DNA from 2 places in the Streptomyces sp. NPDC088730 genome. Region 1 is predicted to be linked to the other one. Evidence: predicted binding sites of a transcription regulator. Region 1 holds the regulator's gene; the other holds the start of a gene.
The links. Region 1 encodes HspR, which represses chaperone genes until heat shock. Its sites were predicted from a motif close to TTGAGNNNNNNNNNCTCAA; they were not measured.
Positions count from the first base shown of each region.

Region 2: a site for HspR is predicted at 9,563-9,581, ahead of lon (endopeptidase La). Genes of this name have one in related genera too.

Region 1 covers NZ_JBIVLK010000006.1:183,942-195,900, reverse strand. The annotation lists gene clpB (ATP-dependent chaperone ClpB) at 1-2,566, opposite strand, end outside; gene ACIP89_RS20405 (pyridoxamine 5'-phosphate oxidase family protein) at 2,771-3,175, shown strand; gene ACIP89_RS20400 (hypothetical protein) at 3,304-3,624, opposite strand; gene ACIP89_RS20395 (hypothetical protein) at 3,621-3,887, opposite strand; gene ACIP89_RS20390 (helix-turn-helix transcriptional regulator) at 4,051-5,025, shown strand; gene ACIP89_RS20385 (LuxR C-terminal-related transcriptional regulator) at 5,118-6,122, shown strand; gene ACIP89_RS20380 (heat shock protein transcriptional repressor HspR) at 6,170-6,616, opposite strand; gene dnaJ (molecular chaperone DnaJ) at 6,618-7,811, opposite strand; gene grpE (nucleotide exchange factor GrpE) at 7,935-8,594, opposite strand; gene dnaK (molecular chaperone DnaK) at 8,591-10,450, opposite strand; gene ACIP89_RS20360 (sugar transferase) at 10,808-11,548, shown strand; gene ACIP89_RS20355 ((Fe-S)-binding protein) at 11,663-11,959, shown strand, end outside.
Region 2 covers NZ_JBIVLK010000003.1:291,105-303,063, forward strand. The annotation lists gene ACIP89_RS13220 (roadblock/LC7 domain-containing protein) at 1-177, opposite strand, end outside; gene ACIP89_RS13225 (nitrate- and nitrite sensing domain-containing protein) at 174-3,287, opposite strand; gene ACIP89_RS13230 (hypothetical protein) at 3,651-4,436, shown strand; gene ACIP89_RS13235 (MarR family winged helix-turn-helix transcriptional regulator) at 4,474-4,971, opposite strand; gene ACIP89_RS13240 (lysozyme) at 5,196-6,050, shown strand; gene ACIP89_RS13245 (polysaccharide deacetylase family protein) at 6,349-7,029, shown strand; gene lon (endopeptidase La) at 7,114-9,540, opposite strand; gene ACIP89_RS13255 (isochorismatase family protein) at 9,749-10,333, shown strand; gene ACIP89_RS13260 (nucleotidyltransferase) at 10,383-11,201, shown strand; gene ACIP89_RS13265 (spermidine synthase) at 11,425-11,959, shown strand, end outside.

The DNA of each region.
Region 1 (11,959 bases):
CACCGTCCCGGTCCACCAGGACCGTGTCGCCGTCCGTGACCTCGCCCGAGAGGATCTCCTTCGCGAGCCGGTCGCCGATCGCCGTCTGGATGAGCCGGCGCAGCGGCCGGGCACCGTAGGCCGGGTCGTTGCCCTCCTGCGCCAGCCAGGCCAGGGCGGCCGGGGTCACGTCGAGGGTGAGCCGGCGGTCCGCCAGCCGCTTGGCGAGGCGGTCGATCTGGAGCCCCGCGATATGGGCCAGCTCGTCGCCGGACAGTGCGGAGAAGACCACGAGGTCGTCGAGCCGGTTGAGGAATTCCGGCTTGAACGACGCCCGTACGACGTTCATGACCTGCTCCTTCTTCTCCTCGGGCTTGGTCAGCGGGTCGACCAGGTACTGGCTGCCGAGGTTGGAGGTCAGGATCAGGATGGTGTTGCGGAAATCCACCGTCCGGCCCTGTCCGTCGGTGAGCCGCCCGTCGTCCAGGACCTGGAGCAGGATGTCGAAGACCTCGGGGTGGGCCTTCTCCACCTCGTCCAGCAGGACGACGCTGTACGGGCGGCGGCGGACCGCCTCGGTGAGCTGGCCGCCCTCCTCGTAGCCGACGTAGCCGGGCGGGGCGCCGACCAGCCGCGCCACGCTGTGCTTCTCGCTGTACTCGCTCATGTCGATGCGGACCATGGCCCGCTCGTCGTCGAAGAGGAAGTCCGCGAGGGCCTTGGCCAGCTCCGTCTTGCCGACGCCGGTCGGACCGAGGAAGAGGAAGGAGCCGGTGGGCCGGTCGGGGTCCGCGATTCCGGCCCGGGTGCGGCGTACCGCGTCCGAGACGGCCTGCACGGCCTCCGTCTGCCCGATGAGGCGCCTGCCCAGCTCCTCCTCCATGCGCAGCAGCTTCTGGGTCTCGCCCTCCAGCAGCCGGCCGGCCGGGATGCCGGTCCAGGCGCCGACGACATCAGCGATGTCGTCCGGGCCGACCTCCTCCTTGACCAGCGTCTCCTTGGGCTCCTTCGCGGCCTCCTGCTCGGCCTCCGCGGCCTCGGCCAACTCTCTTTCAAGACCCGGGATCTCGCCGTACAGCAGCTTGGACGCGCTGTCGAAGTCGCCGTCGCGCTGGGCGCGTTCGGCCTGTCCGCGCAGATCGTCGAGGCGTTCCTTCAGCTCACCGACCCGGTTGAGGCCCTGCTTCTCCTTCTCCCAGCGGGCGTTGAGGCCGCGCAGCTCCTCCTCCTTGTCGGCGAGGTCGCGGCGGAGCTTCTCCAGGCGCTGCTTGGAAGCGGCGTCGGCCTCGTTCTTGAGGGCCAGCTCCTCCATGTGCAACCGGTCGACGGCGCGCTGGAGTTCGTCGATCTCGACCGGCGAGGAGTCGATCTCCATGCGCAGCCGGGAGGCCGCCTCGTCGACGAGGTCGATGGCCTTGTCGGGAAGGAAGCGCGAGGTGATGTAGCGGTCGGACAGGGTCGCGGCCGCGACCAGCGAGGAGTCCGCGATCTGCACCTTGTGGTGGGCCTCGTAGCGGCCCTTGAGCCCGCGCAGGATCGCGATGGTGTCCTCGACGGACGGCTCCGCCACCAGCACCTGCTGGAAGCGGCGCTCCAGCGCCGGGTCCTTCTCGATCCGCTCGCGGTACTCGTCGAGCGTGGTGGCGCCGACCATCCGCAGCTCGCCGCGGGCCAGCATGGGCTTGAGCATGTTGCCCGCGTCCATGGCGGAGTCGCCGCCCGCACCGGCACCGACGACGGTGTGCAGCTCGTCGATGAACGTGATGATCTGGCCGTCGCTCTCCTTGATCTCGGAGAGGACGGTCTTCAGCCGCTCCTCGAACTCGCCGCGGTACTTCGCGCCCGCGACCATCGCGCCGAGGTCCAGCGAGACGAGCCGCTTGTTCTTGAGGGACTCCGGGACGTCGCCCTTGACGATGCGCTGGGCGAGCCCCTCGACGACGGCGGTCTTGCCGACGCCGGGCTCACCGATGAGCACGGGGTTGTTCTTGGTGCGGCGCGAGAGCACCTGGACGACACGGCGGATCTCCTGGTCCCGGCCGATGACCGGGTCGAGCTTGCCCTCGCGGGCGGCCGCGGTGAAGTCCGTACCGAATTTCTCCAGGGCCTTGTACTGGCCCTCCGGGTCGGCTGTGGTCACCCTGCGCCCTCCCCTGCTCTTCTCGAACGCGTCCAGCAGCTTCTTCGCACTGGCCCCCTGCCCGTCGAGGATCTCACCGGCGCGCCCGCCCTTGGCCGCGATGCCGATCAGCAGGTGCTCGGTGGAGATGAAGTCGTCGCCCAGCTCCTTGGCCCGCTGCGCCGCGTCGGAGATCACCGCGAGCAGCTCGCGGTTGGGCTGCGGGGGTGCGACGGTCGACCCGGTCACGCTGGGCAGTGCGGCCAGCAACCGCTCCGTCTCGGTGCGAACGGCGATCTGGTCCGCCTCGACGGCGGCCAGCAGATCGACGAGGTTCTCGTTGTCCTCCCCCGCGAGCAGCGCGAGCAGCAGATGCCCCGGGGTCAGATCGGGGTGCCCGTCCTTCACGGCCCTGTTGGTGGCCGCGTTGATGGCGTCCCGGCTCCTGTTGGTCAGCTCGGCGTCCACGTGCCCTCTCTCCTCCTTGCGACGACTGGCCCGTACTCAATTCTGACACGAACAACGTGTACAAAGTTGAGTCTATTCCACTCAAGGCGGAAAGCGGTCCACTACCGCACCGCTACGTACTGCCGCGCGCCTCATCTCCGAGTGAACCGGCCGGCCGGCCCGCCCGCCACCGCGGAGCGCCGCCGGGCTGCCTACGCTGGCCCCATGGCAGTCGACCTACGCAACCCCGGCCCCGAGTACCTCGCCTTCTGGCGCGAGCCGCACGTCTGCACCCTGACGACGCTCCGCCCCGACGGCACCCCGCACGTGGTCCCGGTGTGCGTGACGTACGACCCCGAGGCCGGTCTCGCCCGCATCATCACCGGCAGGCACAGCCGCAAGGTCGCCAACATCCTGGCCGCGGGACCGGACGGCGCACGGGTCGCGGTCTGCCAGGCGGAAGGGCGCCGCTGGGCGACCCTGGAGGGCGTCGCCAGGGTGCGCACGGAGCAGGACAGGGTCGAGGACGCGGTACGCCGCAAGACGGCCCGCTACGGGCGCGCACCGAAGCCCAACCCGGACCGCGTCGCCATCGAGATCACCCTGGACCGGGCGCTCGGCCGCGGCTGACCGGGGCGCTCCCCTCCCACCGGACGTTCCGCCGGACGGGCACAGCACAACGGCGTCACCGTGTTCAGGTCACGGTGACGCCGTTGTGTGGGGGAGTGTCTGAGCGACGTGGAACGACGGGGGATCGCTCAGGCACTGCGGGGGGTGGCGGAGATGGCTTCAGGCTCGAACAGCTGGTGGTCACGCTGTGCGAGGTTCACAAAAATCATGTCGTACCGAATGGCGCAGCGCACCGGCTGCGGCGCCCCGCGCGGCTTGCGGAGACAGCGGTAGGCGCGGACCTCCCCGTCGTCCTCACGAGCGACGACGACCGGGTCACCGAACAGAGTGACCATCAACGAATCACCACGGTGGGGGAGTGCCGTGACGAGGTCGATGAAATGCCACCCTGACCGGTAGGCCGTTGCCATTTCGCGCCTGAAGGTCCGGTCGTCCGGTGGGGTGGTCACAAGTCTGCCCTGTTCTCCACGGAATTCCCCCAGCCAACGTCGGACTGGTGAAAGTCGCCGGAGGCAGCGGGCGCCACATTGCCCCAGCCCACGTCGGACTGGTGAAGGTCACCGGAGGCAGCGGGCGCCACATAGCCCCAGCCGACATCGCCCTGGTAATGGTCGACGACAGCGCCTGCCTGCGCATTGCCCCAGCCAACGTCCGAAGTAGAGCCATGCGCCACGAGCAGCAGTGCGGCAGCCGCGAACGCAGTGCCAAGCACTGACCGAAGCATTCTCTTGTACATAGTCGGCTTCGTCCTCACCTGTTGGATCCTCTCCCCCGCTCTTCAGAGACGATGGCTCATTCGGACGCGTCAATGCCACAGGAGCGATGCATCATGTTCCTGAATGTTCAGGACCCTGGGGGGTGGAGTTTTGCCTATAATGGACACCAAACCGACACATACTCACGCGGTCACGAACCTGTGCACCGAAGGCGCCAGGCTGTATGCGGCCGCGCTCAGTGTGGGCCGTCTGGCCCGCGCCGAGGTCAGGCCCGCACCCTGCCTCGTCGAACTCGGTCTCCTGCTGCCCGATCCGGACGACGCCTCGTGGCTTCGCCCGGTTCCGCCTTCGGCCGCTCTGGCCCAGCGCCTCTACCCGCTGGAACGCGAGATCCAGGATCGCAGGCGGACCTCCGTCGAGCTGACCGAAGCCTTCGAACCGTTCCTGGCCATCAGCGCCCAGAGCCCCGCGCCCACGCATGCGATCACGGTGCTGGAGGGCATCGACCGGATCAACGGAGCGCTCGACCTGGCCATCGCCGAGAGCCGGACGGAAGTGCTGACCGTCCAGCCCGGGGGCAGACGCAGCGAGGAGGTTCTCAGCGAGGCCCTGACCCGCAGCAAACCTCTCATAGATTCCGGCATCAGCGTCCGCACCCTCTACCAGCACACGGTCCGGCACAGCCAGCGCACGTTCGCCTACGTCGACCTCATGGCGGGCGCCCGGATGGAGATCCGCACGCTCGAAGAGCTCATCGAGCGCCTCATCATCTGCGACGAGACCGTAGCCTTCATCCCGGTCCAGGACGACCTGCCCGTCGCCCTGGAACTCCGTCACCCCGCACTGGTCGCCTATCTGACGAAGGTCTTCGAACAACTCTGGCGCCGAGCCGTCCCGTTGGACGAGGCGGCTCCGTACGACCCGGCCCGCGACGGCATCACGGGCGTCCAGCGCGCCATCGCCACGCTGCTGATCGAGGGGCACGTCGACGAGGCGATAGCCCGCCGGCTCGGCATGAACGTCCGCACCTGCCGCGCCCATGTCGCCAAGCTGTCCGCCGTGCTGGGAAGCACGAGCCGTGCCCAGCTCGGTTACCTGATCGCCCAGTCAGGAATCCTCGATCAGGACTCCTGACCGGCCGGCTCCCCCGCAAAACCCACAGTGGCCCGCGAACTACGCTGCCACCACCGTCATCTTGCTGCACTGCCGAAAATGGGGGGACACGAATGGGCAGGGATGAGGACACACCGGCGCACGCCCACAAGGACCGTGCGCTGTGCGACACGGCGGTCGGGATCTACACCGAGGCCCTGAGCGCGGGACGGATACCCCGGACCGCCATCGAGCCGGCGCCCTGTCTCACCGAGCTGGCACTGGTCCACCCCGACCCGCAGGACGAGGCCTGGGTACGTCCCGTGCCGCCGTCCGCCGCCCTGGCTCACCTGCTGCAGCCCGTCGTCCGGGAGATCCACGAACGCATCAGCCTCTCGGCCGCGCTGGCCGACTCGCTGGCACCACTGACAACCGTGGCCAGTACGGACCCCAACCTCGCCATCACCGTCCTCGAAGGCCTGCCCCTGATCGACGCCGCCGTCCAGAACGCGACGGAGAGCGCCACGGAGGAGATCCGGACGCTTCAGCCGGGCAGCACCCGGCCGCCCGACCAGCTCCAGAGGGCCCTGTCGCGGGCCCGGCTCACCCTGGAGCGGGGCACCCCGCTCCGGCACATCTACCAGCACCCCGTCCGCTACAACCAGACCTTCAAGGCCTATCTGAAGCAGATGCCGCCGGGCCTCCTCCAGATCCGCACCCTGGAGCAGACGGTCGAGCGGCTGCTCGTCTTCGACCACACCGTGGCCTTCATCCCCGCCAACGCCGCCCGCGATGTCGCGCTGGAGATCCGTCACCCCGCGCTGGTCCGCTATCTGATCCAGATGTACGAGGTCCTGTGGGCGCAGGCCATCCCGCTCACGGAGCCGCTGCCGCCCGCTCCGGCCGGCGCCTCGGTCACCGCTGTCCAGCTCAGCGTCGCCCGCCTCCTGGTCGAGGGCCACGCCGACCAGGTCGTGGCCGGAAAGCTCGGCATCAGCGTCCGCACCTGCCGCGCCCACGTCTCCAAGCTCATGCACACGCTCAACGCCACCAGCCGGACCCAGCTCGGCGCCCTGCTCGTCCGCTCGGGTATCGCCGGGACGGCACAGGAGCCCGCCACCCCGGCCGATCCGGGGTGACGGGCTCCGCGCCGCGGGGGGTCCGGCCCGCTCAGTCCTCGGGCCGCTCAGCCCTTGGGCCGCTTGGGACGCCAGACCACCAGTGCGCTGGTGTGCTGCACGTCCTGGTACGGCACCAGATCGCGCCGGTAGGAGGCGTGCACCTGGGCCTCGCGCTGCTGGAGCGCCGCATCCGCGCCGTCCACGGCCGCCGACAGCTCGGCGATCCGCTGCTGGAGCGCGGCGACCTGGTTCTCCAGCTCGATGATGCGTTTGATGCCGGCCAGGTTGATGCCCTCGTCCTGCGACAGCTGCTGCACGGTGCGCAGCAGCTCGATGTCGCGGGCCGAGTAGCGCCTGCCGCGCCCGGCCGTGCGGTCGGGCGAGACCAGGCCGAGGCGGTCGTACTGGCGCAGCGTCTGGGGATGCAGCCCCGAGAGCTGGGCCGCGATCGAGATCACGTACACCGGGGACTCATCGGTCAGCTGGTACGGATTACGCCGACGGCCGTCCACCTCAAGCTCCCTTCGCTGCCTGGAACAGCTCCGCCCGCGGGTCCTGGTCCGCGGTGGCCTTGCGATAGGCCTCCAGGGCGTCCCGGGCGTCCGTGCCCAGGTCCTGGGGGACCACCACCTCCACGGTGACCAGCAGGTCGCCGCGGCTGCCGTCCTTGCGCACCGCGCCCTTGCCCCGGGCGCGCATGGTACGCCCGTTGGGCGTGCCGGCCGGCAGCTTCAGGGTGACCGGGGGGCCGCCGAGGGTGGGCACCTTCACCTCGCCGCCGAGCGCCGCCTCCGTGAAGGTGACGGGCACGGTGACCGTGAGGTTGTCGCCCTTGCGGCCGAAGACCGGGTGGGCGTCGACGTGGACGATGACGTAGAGGTCACCGGCCGGTCCGCCGCGCTCGCCCGGACTGCCCTTGCCGCGCAGCCGGATCCGCTGGCCGTCGGAGACGCCCGCCGGGATCCGCACCTGCATGGTGCGGGACGACTTCGCCCGGCCGCTGCCCTTGCAGACGTCGCAGGGGTCCTGGGCGATGAGGCCCCGGCCCTTGCAGTCCACGCAGGGATCGGTGAGCGAGAACCCGCCGCCGGTGCCGCGCGAGACCTGTCCGGTGCCGACGCAGGTGGGGCAGACCCTGGGGGTGCCGTTCTTGTCGCCGGTGCCGGAGCACGCCTTGCAGGGCGCCTGGCTGGACATCCGGAGCGGGACCGTGGCCCCGTCGACCGCCTCGGTGAAACTGAGCGTCACCTCGGACTCGATGTCCTGGCCGCGGCGCGGCTGCACCCGGGTGCCGGCGCCGCCGCCCCGGTTGAAGAGGCCGCCGAACACGTCGCCCAGGCCGCCGCCACCGCCGCCGAAGCCGCCGGCTCCGCCGCCCTGGCCGCCGCCCGGGGTGCCTCCGAAGAGGTCGCCCAGGTCGAAGTTGAAGTTGCCGCCACCGCTGCCGGGTCCGGGGCGGAAGCCGCCGTTGCCGAAGAGGGCGCGGGCCTCGTCGTACTCCTTGCGCTTCTTGGTGTCACCGAGGATGTCGTTGGCCTCGGAGATCTCCTTGAAGCGCTCCTCCGCCTTGTTGTCACCCTTGTTGGCGTCCGGGTGGAACTCGCGGGCGAGCTTCCGGTACGCCTTCTTGATCTCGGCGTCCGTGGCGTCCTTCGGGACGCCGAGAACCTTGTAGTAGTCCTTCTCGACGAAGTCCTTCGTACTCATCGACGTCCCTCCTTCCGGACGACCGGCCCGGGGCCTCGCGTACGGATCGGGCCGGTGTGCGGCGTGATCCGTACGCGAGGCCCGGTGGCCGGGCGGTGTGCTGCCAGGTGGTCGGACGGAATGTCAGACCTCCTCGCCGCCACCGCTCTCCTCGTCGGCTGCCTGCTCTTCTTTCGCGTCCTTCGCGGCCGCGGGCGTCGCCCCCGGCTGGGGTTCGGCCACCGCCACCCGTGCGGGACGGATGGTGCGCTCGCCGATCCGGTAGCCGGGCTGCAGGATCGCCACGCAGGTCGTCTCGGTGACGTCCGGCGCGTACGAGTGCATCAGGGCCTCGTGGATCGTCGGGTCGAAGGGCTCGCCCTCCTTGCCGAACTGCTGCAGGCCGAGCTTGGCGACGACCGTCTCCAGCGATTCGGCCACCGACTTGAACCCGCCCAGCAGCTCGCCGTGCTCCCGGGCCCGGCCGACGTCGTCGAGCACGGGCAGCAGCTCGGACAGGAGACCCGCGACCGCGATCTCCTTGACCGTGACCCGGTCCCGCTCCACGCGGCGACGGTAGTTCTGGTACTCGGCCTGGAGCCGCTGGAGGTCTGCGGTGCGCTCGGAGAGCGCCGTGCGGACCTGGTCCAGCTGTGCCGTCAGACCGGCTGTCTCGTTCGCGTCCCCGGCGGGGGCCGCCGCCTCCTCGGAAGAGGGGGTGGCGGCCTCCGTCCCGGCGTCTTCAGGGGTGGCGCCGGAGGGGACGTCGGGCTTCTCCTCGAAGCCCGGAGTCTCCTCGGTCACGCCGCACCGCCCTTGGTGTCCTTCTCGTCGTCGACGATCTCGGCGTCGACGACATCGTCCTGGCCGTCGGCCTGGGCCTGCTCGGCACCCGGCTGGCCATCGGCCTGCGGGCCGCCCTCGGCCTGGGCGTTGGCGTACATCGCCTGGCCCAGCTTCTGGGAGACGGCCGCGACCTTCTCGGTGGCGGTACGGATCTCGGCGGTGTCCTCGCCCTTGAGCTTCTCCTTCAGCTCGGTGAGCGCGGTCTCCACCTCCGTCTTCACGTCGCCGGGGACCTTGTCCTCGTTGTCCTTGAGGAACTTCTCCGTCTGGTAGACGAGCTGCTCGCCCTGGTTGCGCGACTCGGCGGCCTCGCGGCGGCGGTGGTCCTCGTCCGCGTACTGCTCGGCCTCTTCACGCATCCGGTTGACCTCGTCCTTCGGCAGCGAGGAGCCACCGGTGACGGTCATCTTCTGCTCCTTGCCGGTGCCGAGGTCCTTGGCAGCGACGTGCATGATGCCGTTGGCGTCGATGTCGAAGGCGACCTCGATCTGCGGCACGCCGCGCGGGGCCGGCGGCAGACCGGTCAGCTCGAACATTCCGAGCTTCTTGTTGTACGCCGCGATCTCGCGCTCGCCCTGGTAGACCTGGATCTGCACGGACGGCTGGTTGTCCTCGGCCGTCGTGAAGATCTCGGAACGCTTGGTCGGGATCGTGGTGTTGCGCTCGATGAGCTTCGTCATGATCCCTCCCTTGGTCTCGATACCGAGGGACAGCGGGGTCACGTCGAGGAGCAGGACGTCCTTGACCTCGCCCTTGAGGACACCGGCCTGGAGCGAGGCGCCGATGGCGACGACCTCGTCCGGGTTCACACCCTTGTTGGCGTCCTGGCCGCCCGTGAGCTCCTTGACGAGCTCGGCGACGGCCGGCATACGGGTCGAGCCGCCGACGAGAACGACGTGGTCGATCTCGGAGAGCTGGATGCCCGCGTCCTTGATGACGTTGTGGAACGGGTTCTTGCAGCGGTCCAGGAGGTCCGCGGTGAGCTGCTGGAACTGCGAGCGCGTGAGCTTCTCGTCCAGGTGCAGCGGGCCCTCGGCCGACGCCGTGATGTACGGCAGGTTGATCGTGGTCTCCGTCGAGGACGACAGCTCGATCTTCGCCTTCTCCGCGGCCTCGCGGAGACGCTGGAGAGCCATCTTGTCCTTGGACAGGTCCACGCCGTGCCCGTTGGCGAACTGCTTCACCAGGTAGTCGACGACGCGCTGGTCCCAGTCGTCACCACCGAGGTTGTTGTCACCGTTGGTGGCCTTCACCTCGACGACGCCGTCACCGATCTCCAGGAGGGACACGTCGAAGGTGCCGCCACCGAGGTCGAAGACGAGGATCGTCTGGTCGTCCTTGTCGAGCCCGTACGCCAGCGCGGCGGCCGTCGGCTCGTTGACGATGCGCAGGACGTTCAGGCCCGCGATCTCGCCGGCCTCCTTCGTCGCCTGACGCTCGGAGTCGTTGAAGTACGCCGGGACGGTGATCACCGCGTCGGCGACCTTCTCGCCCAGGTACGACTCGGCGTCACGCTTCAGCTTCTGCAGGATGAAGGCGCTCATCTGCTGCGGGTTGAAGCTCTTGCCGTCCAGGTCGATCTTCCAGTCAGTGCCCATGTGGCGCTTGACGGAGCGGATGGTCCTGTCGACGTTCGTCACTGCCTGGCGCTTGGCGACCTCGCCGACCAGAACCTCGCCGTTCTTCGCGAAGGCGACGACGGACGGCGTGGTCCTGGCGCCTTCGGCGTTGGTGATGACGGTGGGCTCGCCGCCTTCGAGAACGCTGACGACGGAGTTAGTCGTGCCCAGGTCGATGCCGACCGCACGTGCCATTTCAATTCCTCCAACTGACTACTTGAGTGGATCTGGCTCAAGGATGCATGACATCACCCTCGGAGTCAACAGACCTGAGTCGACTCGACTCAACTATCGTGCACGCACCTCGCGCCACCAGCGAATTATCCACCTTTGTGACGGCGGACACACATCGGGCGGACGCCGCATACGCGCCACACGGGACGAATCCGAGCCACTCCCCGGCGACACCTGCCCGGCTCGCGAGCCACACACCCCCCACCATCATCGCGCCATGGGATCGTTCTGTCACAAAATGCCGTGATCCGCACAAAACCGGCAACCGGCTACCCCAGGAATCCGACACCGGACAGCGACACCAGGCAGGTGCGAACGATGCAGGCGCAGAGGCCGGGACGGCGGCGGACGCCGCCGCGGAGCCGACGGCGGGCGCGGGGGCAGCGGCAGGGATGGAACCGCCGCCAGGGGCCCGCCCGGCGCCCCTGGCAGCCACCGCGACCGTCCCGCGCGACGCGCGCCCGCACGGCCCTCGCCGCCCTGAGAGCCCTTGCCCCGCCGCGCCCCACCACCAAACGCACCCTGGACCTGCTCCTCGGCTCGGCCCTCCTGCTGCTGGCCGCCCCCGCCCTCGCGGCGGCCGCCCTCGCCCTCGCCGCACGGCGGCACCCCGGCGGCGTACTGGACCGCTCCCCCCGCACCGGACCGGCGGGCAGGCCCTTCGTGCTGCGGTCACTGCGCACCCGGCGGCTGGGGCTCGACGTGCTCTCGCGGCTGCCGCACGTCGTACGGGGCGAGCTCTCCCTGGTCGGCCCCGAGCCACTCGCGCCGGGCGACGGACGGGGCACGGCCGCCGGTGCGAGAGACTGGCGGCGGGAACTGAAGCCCGGACTGACCGGCCTGGCGCAGGTACGCCGCCACTCCACGATGCCGTGGGACGAGGCGGACCTCCTCGACCGGCACTACGCCGAGCACCGGGGGACCGCCCTGGACCTGGCGATCCTGGCCGAGGCCGTACACGGTCCGCTGCGCCGGGCGGTCCGCGGACTCACCCGGCGCGGCCAGGTATGCCTGAGCGACACAGATCACCGCCTGCCCAACTACAGCGCGGCGGAATAAGTGGATAGTGTCAGCACAGACTGATTAAGTTACTGCTTAGTAAGCATCTGAGTAACATCTGAGTAATCAGCGATCACCGCTGAATCCCACCCTCGCAGGCCCGAGGAGCCCCCAATGCAACTCGCCGCGATCATCGTGTCGCTGGTGCTGACCGTGGTCGGCGTTGCGCTCATCGCCCGAGCCGTCGCGCAGATCTACCGGTTCGTCACGCTCGGACAGCCGGTCCCGGCCGGCAGTCGCACGGACAACCCGAAACAGCGCACGATCACCCTGGTCAAGGAGTTCCTCGGCCACACCCGGATGAACCGGTGGGGGATCGTCGGCTTCGCGCACTGGTTCGTCGCCATCGGCTTCCTGACCCTGCCGCCGACGCTGCTCCAGGCGTACGGACAGCTCTTCAAGGCGGACTGG
Region 2 (11,959 bases), on a different contig from region 1:
CTGCTTGCCCTCCGTCTGGGCGTTCTGGTGGCCGGGGTCGGAGGAGAGCAGCATCAGGCCGTCCGACGAGACGACGGTGACCGAGTGGACCCCTGGCACCTCCTCCACCAGATTGCTCAGCAACCACTGAAGGTTCCGGGCCTCGGTGCTCAGCCCGAATGTGCTGGGCGCAGTCAACTGCGTGCCTCCTCGACTGTGTCCCCCGTCTCGTCGGTTCGACCGTCGGTACGGTCGGCCGCCTCAGTGTGGCCTGTACGTGCGGTGCGAGCGGCCGGAACGGCCGTACCCGGCGTGGCGGACCCGGCCGACTCGGCGATCTCCGCCTCGACGTCCCTGCGGCCGTCCTTCGCGCCCTGGTGGAAGCCGCCCAGCCGGCGGCGCAGGGCGTCCCGGTCCACGCTGCCGGTGCGCTCCGTGGTGGGGGCGGCGGTCGGCGCGACGACCCTGGGGGTGCGCTTGGGCAGCCCCTTATCGGTGACGCGGTCCGTGACCCGGTCCGTGACGCGGTCGGGCTCCGGGTGGCGCGGGCCGGGCACGGTGTCGGCCGCCGGGGCGGGGACGGGGGCGGGGGCGGGGGCCGGGGTGTCCGCCGGGCTGTCCGGCTGCGGGCCCTCGTCGGCGGACCGCTCGTGGGTGTCGGGGCCGATGGCGTAGGGGCCGGCCGCGAGCGTGGCCTCGGGTCCTTCGCCGAAGGCGGGCGCGGGGGTGAACTCGGGTACGTCGTCGAACTCGGGCACCCGGGGCAGCCGGACCTGCATCGTGGTCTCGGCGTCGCTCTCCGAGCGCTCCGAGGGCGGTGCGGACGCGGCCTGCGGTGCGGACGCGGGCTGGGGTGCGGACGCGGGCTGGGGTGCGGACGCGGGCTGGGGGGCCGGTGCGGGCTGGGGGGCCGGTGCGGCCTCGGGTGCGGGCTGGGGCGCGGTCTCGGGCGCGGCCTGCGGTGCGCGAGCCACCTCGGGTTCGGGCTGGGGTGCGGGCGCGGGCCGGGGGGCCGGTGCGGCCTCGGGCTGCGGCTGGGTCGCGGCCTCGGACTCGGCGATCGTCTGTTCTGCCGCCGCGATCAGCGGGTCGACGGACGGCGCCGGTGTGCGGCTCGGCAGCGCGTTGGAGTTGGCCTCCGCCACCGAGCCCGGCAGGTTCACCGCGGGCGCGTCGCCGGGCGCGGTGACCGGCGGCGGGGTGGCGGCCGGCGGTGCCTTCGGAAGCAGGGCGGTGGGCAGGACGACGACCGCCGTCACCCCGTTGCCCTTCTGCTCGCGCAGCTGGACCCGCACGGCGTGGCGCGCGGCCAGCAGCGACGTCACCTGGAGGCCGAGGCCGGCGCCGTCCGCGTTCTGTTCGCCGGTCTCGAAGAGCGACGGGTCGGCCAGCCGGGTGTTGAGCTCGCCCATCCGCACGGACGACATGCCGATGCCGTCGTCCTGCACGGAGAGCATGACCTCGCCGCTCTCCAGCAGCCAGCCGGAGAGCTGGACCTGGGAGTCGGGCGGCGAGAAGGAGGTGGCGTTCTCCAGGAGCTCCGCGACCAGGTGGCTGAGGTCGTCGGCGGCGAATCCGGCGATCTGGGCGTGCGGCGGCAGGGACTGGATGGTGACCCGCTCGTACCGCTCGATCTCGCTGACCGCCGCGCGCAGGACGTCGACCAGCGGGATCGGGCCCGGGTGGCCGTGCCCGTGCTCGGCGCCCGCGAGGACCAGCATGTTCTCGCTGTGGCGGCGCATGACCGTGGCCATGTGGTCGAGCTTGAAGAGGGTGGCGAGCCGGTCCGGGTCCTGCTCGCGCTCCTCCAGCGACTCGACGACCCCGAGCTGGCGCTCGACGAGGCCGAGGTTGCGCAGCGAGAGGTTGACGAAGGTGTGGTGGACGGTGTTCTTCAGCTTCTCCAGCTGGGCGGTCAGGTCGGCGGTGTGGACCTGGAGTTCGGCGCGCTGGATGGTGAGCGCCTCGCGGCCGGCGATCAGCTCGGCGCGCTCGCTCTCCAGCTTCCCGAACCGCCCGTTGAAGTCGTGGAGCAGTCCGTGCAGCCTGCCGTGCAGGGCGTTGATGGACCGGACGACCTGGGCGAACTCGTCGTTGCGGCCGGTGTAGCGGACCGGTTCCGCGGTATCGGGCTCCGCCGCCAGTCGGGCGGCGCCGATCCGCAGCACGGCGAGCGGCTGGGTGAGGGTGCGGGCCACGGCGGTGGAGACGCCGACGGCGATCAGGAAGCAGCCGCCGAGGAGAGCGATCCGCAGTTCGAGCCCGGTGACGTCGTCGTCGCGCAGCTGCTCCAGCCGCTGCACCTGGGCGGTGCCGAGCGCGGACTCGACGCTGCGCATCCGGTCGATCCGGGCGGAGAGCGCCGCTCCGGTCTTCTTGCTGCTGACCTTCTGGTCGGCGTCGGAGAGCTCGGGGCGGTCGGTGAGCTCCGCGAGGTACTTCTCCGCGTTGTTGACCTCGGGCCCGGTGACGGTGGACGCGAGCTTGTCGCGGGCGGTGGCTCCGGCCGCCTGGTCGAAGTCGGCCAGCGAGGACAGCTCGCCGACCCGGGCCAGCTGGGCGGCGGCGCTCAGCTCGTCACGGCTGCGGTCGTCCTTGCTGTCGCCCTCGTCCTGGGTCTGGACGGGCAGCCCGGTGAAGGGGTCGGTCTGGGTCACCGGCTCCTTGCGGGGGACGGCGAGCGCGGCGAGCAGCAGCCCTCGGGTGGCCGAGGCGTGCTCGGTGGCCTGGCCGAGGGCGAGCGGGGCGCGGCCCGCTCCGGCGGCGCGCGGCGGGGTCTTCTCCGCGAGTTCGTCCGCGAGGCCGTGGAGCTTGGCGATGACCTCGGAGTACGACTGGTGGGCCTCCAGCGCCGAACCCTTGCCGCTGACGGCGTCGCGGCGCAGCGAGGGGATGGTGGAGAGGTCGCGGCGCAGGACTTCGGGGGCCGCGTCGCGGATCTCGTCGACCTGCTGGTCGACGCGGGCGCTCCGGCTCCCGGTGGCGCCGCCCTGGCCGGGCTTTCCCACCCGGCCGGCGGCGATGTACGCGGTGACCTCGTCGCGCTCGTCCGCGAGGGAGTGCGCCAGCGCGATGGCCTGCTGGTTCAGCTCCGCGAGGGTGACCAGCCGCTGCGAGTCGTTCAGCTCGGACGAGGCGCTGAGGGCGGCCGGGGCCCCCGCGGCTATGACGGTGATCCCGACGACCGCGACCCCCGCGACCAGCCGACTGCGTACGCGCTTGCGGCGCCCGCCTTCGGCCGGCGCCGGAGACGCCACCTCGGAACCGCTGTTCTTGCCGCCCTTGCTCCGAGGCCGCTTCTTCTGCACCGGTGCTCGCAATCTTGATTCGTCCGCCCTTGAAGCAGAGGTGGCGCACGGCCACTTGAACGAGCGCCCCGCTCCCTGGTACGGCTTCTGACCATTCCAGTGCTTTTGAGAGGGGAGCGCGCATCAACCGCTCCGCCACTCGAACGAGTGAACAACACTCAAGAGTTGACGAACAACTCTCCCCACGGGCCCCCGCCGGTACACCTGGCCGTCCGGCTGGAACTTCCGGGCGGGCTTTGGCAGGATGCCCGCCCGCACCCTTGGCGGAGTGCTTACCTCCGCTCCAGCCGCCCGTCTGACCTGCTGGTACGAGTCGGCCCGGCTCCGTGCACACCTCGTGAAGGCGTCGTGCAGACTGACCGCATGCGTATGGAGCTCGCCACCGCCGCCGGCATCCCCGGGCGCCCGAACGAGGACTGGGCCGCCACCGTCCTCCCCGCTTCCGGCCAGGGCGGGGGGCTGGTGCTGCTCGACGGGGTCACCCCGCCGCAGGGCGACGACGGTTGTGTGCACTCGGTTCCGTGGTTCACCGCACGGCTGGGCGGCGTTCTGGTCGAACTGTCGGGTTCGCGGCGGGATCTGACCCTGCGGGAGATCCTGGCCGAGTCCATCCGGCGCACTGCGGAGGCACACCGCCCTCTGTGTGACCTTTCTCACGTACGCACACCACAGGCAACCGTCGTCATGGCGCGTTGGGACGAGACCGGGATCGAACACCTGGTCCTGTCCGATTCCGTGCTGCTCCTCGAATCGCCCGACGGAACCGTCCGCGCCCTGCTGGACGACCGGCTCGACCGGCTGCCGGCCGGCTCGCTCGCCTCGGAGGCGGTCGCGGACGCCCGGGTCCGCAACAAGGAGGGCGGCTTCTTCACCGCGGCCGCGGATCCGGCCGTGGCGCAGCGCGCGGTCACGGGGCGTACACCCCGCGCAGAGGTGCGGGCAATGGCCGCGATGACGGACGGCGCCAGCCGCTGGACGGAGATGTTCGGCGAAGGCGACTGGACGGACTGCCTCGGGGTGCTGCGCAAGGAGGGACCCCAGGGGCTGATCGACCGGGTCCGGGCCCTGGAGGACGCGGACACGGACCGCGTCCGGCTGCGGGGCGCCAAGACCCACGACGACGCGACGGCGCTCTACACGGAGCTGTGAGCCGGTGCGCGGCGGCGCACTCCATCGGCCCCGCCCCTCAGTCCTCCGCGCGGGCGTTCAAGTGGTGGAGCAGCCGGGCCAGTTCCGCGACCTCGGCCCGGTCCCAGTCCGCGAGCTTGCGCACATAGCGGTCCCGGCGGGCGTCCCGGACGTGCCGGAAGCGTTCCAGGCCCTCGTCGGTGAGGCGGACGAGGAAGGCCCTCCCGTCGGCCGGATCGGGCTCGCGCGCCACCAGTCCGAGACCTTCCAGGGCGCGCAGTTGACGGCTCATGGTGGCCTTGCCGACCCCGAAGTACGAGGCGAGATCCGTGGCCCGCTGCCGGCCCGCCGACTCCAGGCGCACGAAGAGCCCGTAGGCGGCGGCCTCCAGCTCCGGGTGCACCTCGCGTGCCATCTCGCCGGAATTCGCCCGCGCTCGGCGCAGGAACACCGCCAATTCCAGCTCCAGGGCAAGGAATTCGTGGTCCACACCACTCTCCCCGGCTGCGCCGGGTTCACTCCCTCTTTCGCTCCCGTGCACGTCAACACCCCTCATGAGCTTTCCTGCCGCTGAAAGTTTCTTTCACCGCTGGTCATCGCCGCAGCTCCGCCAGTATTTCGCAGGAGTAGACCAACGGCACCGCCCTGGCCCTCTTCCGCAGCACGGGTCTACGTGCGTAGCGTCATGCATGGCATGTTCACACCATGACGTGCCCTCAGGGGTGCGCCCGCCGGTCCCTGAGTCAGCAGATCCCCCCACTGAGGCCTCGGAGGCACGCAATGCCCGTGCACAGATCCGGCTCGAAGACCGCCCGCCGCTCACGCATCGCGGCCGCGGGAACTCTGCTCGCAGCACTCTCCCTCCTCATCACCCTGCCCGGCGCCGCGGGCGCCGCGGGCCAACCGGCCGCCGGGGACCCCACCAAGCCCGCCCGGGGGTCGGCCACCATGGGCATGGGCGTCGCCGCCCACGACGGCCGCGGCGGACTGCCGACCGACACCCGTGCCGTCCAGACCGAGGGCGTGGACGTCAGCGGCCACCAGAACGCCGTGAACTGGTCCGCCCTCTGGAGCAGCGGAGTCAAGTGGGCGTACGTGAAGGCGACCGAGGGGACGTACTACACGAACGAGGACTTCGCCCAGCAGTACAACGGTTCGTACAACGTGGGGATGATCCGCGGCTCGTACCACTTCGCCACCCCGGACACCACGAGCGGCGCCGTCCAGGCCAACTACTTCGTCGACCACGGCGGCGGCTGGTCCAGGGACGGCAAGACACTGCCGGGTGCCCTCGACATCGAGTGGAACCCGTACGGCGACCAGTGCTACGGCAAGACGCCGGCCGCGATGGTGTCCTGGATCCGCGACTTCGTGAACACCTACAAGGCGCGCACCGGACGCGACGCGGTCATCTACACCGCGACGAGCTGGTGGCAGACCTGCACGGGCAACAACGCGGGCTTCGGCACCACCAACCCGCTCTGGGTGGCCCGCTACAACACCACCGTCGGCGCACTCCCGGCCGGCTGGGGCTTCTACACGATGTGGCAGTACACCTCGACCGGCCCCACCGTGGGCGACCACAGCCACTTCAACGGCGCCCTCGACCGCGTACAGGCGCTGGCCAACGGCTGAGCCGCCCCGCCGGCGCCCGCCAGGCGCGCACTCCCCGCAGAAGAACCCGGTGACGCACTCCGTCGCCGGGTTCTTCCCGTTCCATGCCCCTGACCAGGCATTGAGCTTCGGGGGAAGGTGGCCACCCCGCTATACACGGCATGTATACGTGGTGTGTATAGTCCCTCCGGGCGCACGGCGAGTGCGCCATTCAGCAGAGAAGGAGTGACCCGCCTTGCCCAGTAGGACGAAGTCGATCGGCACGGGGTTGGCCGTCACCCTTGTGACGGCCCTCACCCTCACGCTCAGCGGCTGCTCGATGGAGACCACCGCCCCCGGTTCCGCACGCGCCGACGCCGCCTCGGACTCCAAGGGTTCGTTCGGCCCGGTGGACTGCCGCAAGGCCAAGTGCATAGCCCTGACGTTCGACGCGGGCCCGGCCGAGGACACCCCTCACCTGCTGGACATCCTCAAGGAGAAGAAGGTCCACGCGACCTTCTTCCTGCTGGGCAAGAACCACGTCAAGAAGCACCCCGACACGGTCCGCCGGATCGAGGCCGAGGGCCACGAGGTGGCCAACCACACCTGGTCGCACGAGATCCTGACGGACAAGAAGCCCGCCCAGATACGGGCCGAGCTGGAGAAGACGCAGGACGCGATAGCGGCGATCACGGGCAAGAAGCCGCGGCTGATGCGCCCGCCGCAGGGCCGCACCGACGACACCGTCTCCAACATCAGCAAGGACCTGGGGCTCTCCCAGATCCTGTGGAGCGCCACCGCCAAGGACTACTCGACGACCGACTCCGCGCTGATCAAGAAGCGGATACTCGACCAGGCGAGCAAGGACGGCATCATCCTGCTGCACGACATCTACAAGGGCTCGGTGCCCGCGGTGCCGGGCATCATCGACGCGCTGAAGAAGCAGGGCTACACCTTCGTGACGGTCCCCCAGCTGATGGCGCCTGCCGAGCCGGTCCCGGGCACGATCTACCGCCCGTAGGACCCCACGCACGCGAAACGGCCCGCCCTCCCGTCGCCGGGAGGGCGGGCCGTCCATCCGGCCGTGTACGTACTGCCACGCCCGTCACGCCGCGGCCGGAATCCTCCGCTCCGCGAGGGAAGAGGCCGGGGCGAGGGCGATCTCCAGCACCTGGCGGACGTCGGTGACCGGGTGGACCTCCAGGGTCTCCAGCACCTCGGCGGGGACGTCGTCCAGATCCGCCTCGTTGCGCTGGGGGATCACCACCGTGGTGATGCCCGCGCGGTGGGCGGCGAGCAGCTTCTGCTTCAGACCGCCGATCGGCAGCACCCGTCCGGTCAGCGACACCTCACCGGTCATCGCCACATCGGTGCGCACGAGGCGCCCGGAGAGCAGCGAGGCCAGCGCGGTCGTCAGGGTGATGCCCGCGCTCGGGCCGTCCTTGGGGACCGCGCCCGCCGGGAAGTGGATGTGCACGCCCCGGTCCTTGAGGTCCGCCACCGGCAGCTCCAGCTCCGCCCCGTGCGAGCGCAGGAAGCTCAGCGCGATCTGCGCGGACTCCTTCATGACGTCACCGAGCTGGCCGGTGAGGGTCAGTCCGGATGCGCCGGTCTCCGGGTCGGCGAGCGAGGCCTCGACGAAGAGGACGTCACCGCCGGCGCCGGTCACCGCGAGCCCGGTGGCCACGCCCGGCACCGCGGTGCGGCGCTCGGCCGGGTCCTGGGCGGACTCGGGGACGTGGTGCGGCCGGCCGATGAGACCGCGCAGGTGCTCGTCGGTCACCGTGAACGGCAGCTCCCGGTCGCCCAGTTCGTGCTGGGCCGCGACCTTGCGCAGCAGCCGGGCCACGGAGCGCTCCAGGTTCCGTACGCCCGCCTCGCGGGTGTACTCGCCGGCCAGCTTGCGCAGGGCGGACTCGTCGAGGGTCACCTCGTCCTGCTCCAGTCCGGCCCGCTCCAGCTGGCGCGGGAGCAGGTGGTCGCGGGCGATGACGACCTTCTCGTCCTCGGTGTAGCCGTCCAGCCTGACCAGCTCCATCCGGTCGAGCAGGGCCTCCGGGATCGCTTCCAGGACGTTGGCGGTGGCCAGGAAGACGACGTCGCTGAGGTCGAGTTCGACCTCCAGGTAGTGGTCGCGGAAGGTGTGGTTCTGGGCCGGGTCGAGCACTTCGAGGAGGGCTGCGGCCGGGTCGCCCCGGTAGTCGGAGCCGACCTTGTCGATCTCGTCGAGCAGGACGACCGGGTTCATCGAACCGGCCTCCTTGATGGCGCGGACGATGCGGCCGGGGAGCGCGCCGACGTAGGTGCGCCGGTGGCCGCGGATCTCGGCCTCGTCCCGGACGCCGCCGAGCGCGACGCGGACGAACTTGCGGCCCATGGCGTGGGCGACGGATTCACCCAGCGAGGTCTTTCCGACCCCGGGAGGTCCGACCAGGGCGAGCACCGCGCCTCCGCGCCGCCCGCCGACCACGCCGAGACCCCGGTCGGCGCGCCGCTTGCGCACCGCGAGGTACTCGGTGATGCGCTCCTTCACGTCCTGGAGGCCCGCGTGTTCGGCGTCGAGGATCTCCTGGGCGCCCTTGATGTCGTAGGCGTCCTCGGTGCGCTCGGTCCACGGCAGTTCGAGGACGGTGTCGAGCCAGGTCCTGATCCAGGAACCCTCGGGGCTCTGGTCGGAGGAGCGTTCCAGCTTGTCGACCTCCTTGAGCGCGGCCTCGCGGACGTGCCCGGGAAGGTCCGCGGCCTCGACACGGGCCCGGTAGTCGTCGGACTCGTCGCCGGATCCGGAGTCTCCGTTGAGTTCGGAGAGCTCCTTGCGGACGGCGTCGAGCTGGCGCCGCAGCAGGAACTCGCGCTGCTGCTTGTCGACGCCCTCCTGGACGTCCTTGGCGATGGACTCCGCGACGTCCTGCTCCGCGAGGTGTTCACCGAGCCACTGGATGGCGAGCTTCAGCCTGGCGACCGGGTCCGCGGTCTCCAGCAGCCGCACCTTCTGGGTGGTGGTGAGGAAGGGGGAGTATCCGGAGTTGTCGGCGAGCGCGGAGATGTCCTCGATCTGCTGGACCCGGTCCACGACCTGCCAGGCGCCGCGCTGCTTCAGCCAGCTGGTGGCGAGCGCCTTGTACTCCTTGGCGAGCTCGGCGACGGCTCCGGGAAGGGGATCGGGGGCCGAGGCGTCGACCCGGGTGCCCTCCACCCAGAGCGCGGAACCGGGCCCGCCGGTGCCGGCGCCGATCCGTACCCGGTCGCGGCCCCGGATGAGCGCCCCGAGGTCTCCGTCGGAGAGCCGTCCGACCTGTTCGACGGTGCCGATCACACCGATGCCGGTGTAGGTGCCGTCGATGCGCGGGACGAGCAGCACCTCGGGCTTGCCTGCGCCCTCGCGGGCGACGGCCTGCGCGGACTCCACAGCGGCGCGTACGTCGGTGTCGGACAGGTCCAGAGGCACCACCATTCCGGGCAGCACGACCTCGCCGTCGAGCGGCAGCACAGGCAGGGTGAGCGGTGTGACCGCATTGGACTCAGTAGCCATGATCTCCCCTTCGGCAGTCAAGTTGAGCTATGCAGACTCAATGCTTATGAGCTGCTCAATGTTCCCCAACCCGTGTTCGCTGTGAGCGATCAGGAATCGCGCTCACGGAACGGCAGCCTCCGCCCGCCCTCGTGCAACACGGGAGAGCGCCTGTGAAATCCCGCGAAATCCCCTGGAAGGCGCGGGCCGCGCCGGACAGGATGGCGCCATGAACGATGTCGCTCCCCCCTCGCAGGCCCTGCTGGTCGTGGACGTCCAGAAGGCGGGGGTGACGGGCGAGCGGGCGGTGCCCGGCGCGGCCGGGCTCCTGGCGCGGGTGACGGAGCTGATCGCGCGGGCCCGGAGCGGCGGCGCGCTGGTCGTGCACCTCCAGAACGACGGCGCACCCGGCTCGGACGACGAGCCGCACACCCCGGGCTGGGCACTGCACCTGCCGGTCGAGGCCGGTTCCGGGGAGGTGGTGATCCGCAAGACCCTGGACGACGGCTTCGCGGGCACCAGGCTGGGAGAGCTGCTGAGCGGTGCCGGGGCCCGGTCGCTCGTGGTGTGCGGGGTGATGTCGGAGATGTGCGTCCAGGCCACCGCCCGCACCGCCCTGGCCCTGGGCTACCGGGTCGTCCTGCCGTACGACGCCCACGCGACGCAGGACGTCCCGGCCGTCCCGGGCATCAGCGCCGCCGTCCCGGCCGCCGTGGTGTCCCGGGTCGCGGCATGGGCGATCAGCGGCGATGCCGAGGTCACCACGCCGGCCGCGGAGGTGTCGTTCGCCGCCCCGACGTCACGTCCGCGATGAGCCCCGAAAGGCGTCCGGCTCGGACCCGGCGGCAGGGCAGAGCGCCCGTATGAACGAAGGCAGAGGGCTGGAACCGGACGGCACGATCGCCCGGGAGGGGTCGCTGAGCCGGGTGCCGGAGCGGTTCGCGCCGGTCGTGGCGGCCGCCCGTTCCCGGATCTCCGAGGTCTTCGGCCCCGACCGGCTGGACAGTGCCTACGTCTACGGCAGCGTTCCGCGCGGCACGGCCGTTCCCGGTATCTCCGACCTGGATCTTCAGCTGGTCCTGCGCGCCGGACCCACCGAGGCGGACCGGGCCGACGCGGACGCCGTCGAGGCCGGGCTCGACGCGTCCTTCGAGGAGATCGACGGCGTCGGCATCCTGCTGTCCGGCCGGGAGACCGTGCTCAGCGACCTCGAACGCCATGACGCGGGCTTCTTCATCGCCTGCCTGTGCACCCCGCTGCTCGGCGACGACCTCGCCGGCCTGCTGCCCCGCTACCGTCCGAGCTCACTGCTCGCCCGGGAGACCAACGGCGACCTGTGCCTGCTGCTGCCGGACTGGCACGAGCGGGCGGCCGGGGCCGCGACGGACCCGGAACGCCGCGCCATGAGCCGCGGCGTCGCCCGCCGGATCGTGCGGACGGGCTTCACGCTGGTGATGCCGAGGTGGGGCGGCTGGACCAGCGATCTGTCCGAGTGCGCCGAGCTCTTCGCCCGTTACTACCCGCACCTGCCCGAACGGGCCGGGCAGATGCGACTGGCCGCCCGCACGGGCCGCACCCCCACCGCCGACCCGGCCGTCCTGTCGATGCTCGTCGACGACCTCGCCCCGTGGCTGGCGGCCGAGCACATCGCGGTGCACGGCGAGAAGGCACCCCGCCCCTGACCCGGCCGGGCGGCGGCCGGACCGTACCGGCCCCTGCCCGCTCGGGCACCCCACCGGCCCGGACACCGCCCTTCGGGCACCCCACCGGCCCGGACACGATCCTTCGGACACCTGGCCCGGCCGGGCATCCCGCTGGCCCGGACACCGCCGGCCGGGCCAGGATGGGCCCGACACCCAACGGCGGTGCCCGCACCCGTCGACCAACCCACCGGAGACCCGCGCCATGCACCACACCTACGGCCCCGACGCCCTCGCCCCCGTCACCCTCGACCGCCGCGAGGGACCGTATGGGGAGGTCGTCCTGCGCAGGCGGGGCGACGACTTCGAGATCATCGCCAACGGGTGCTTCCTGATGGACACCTCGGACGGGCGCTCCGAGCGGCTGCTGATCGACGCCGCCCTCGCCGCGCTGCCCGCGGGCAGGCCGGCCCCGGCGGTGCTCATCGGCGGCCTCGGCGTCGGGTTCTCGCTCGCGCGGGCCGCCGCGGAGCCGCGCTGGGGCCGGATCACGGTGGTGGAGCGGGAACAGGCCATCGTGGACTGGCATCTGGGCGGGCCGCTGGCCGGGATCTCGGGCGAGGCGCTGGCCGATCCGCGGGCCGGGATCCTGACGGCGGATCTCGTCACCCACCTCCGTACCACTACGGAGCGTTACGACGCACTGTGTCTGGACATCGACAACGGGCCGGACTGGACGGTCACGGAGGACAACGGAAACCTCTACTCCCCCGCCGGTCTGGCCGACTGCCTCCGGTGCC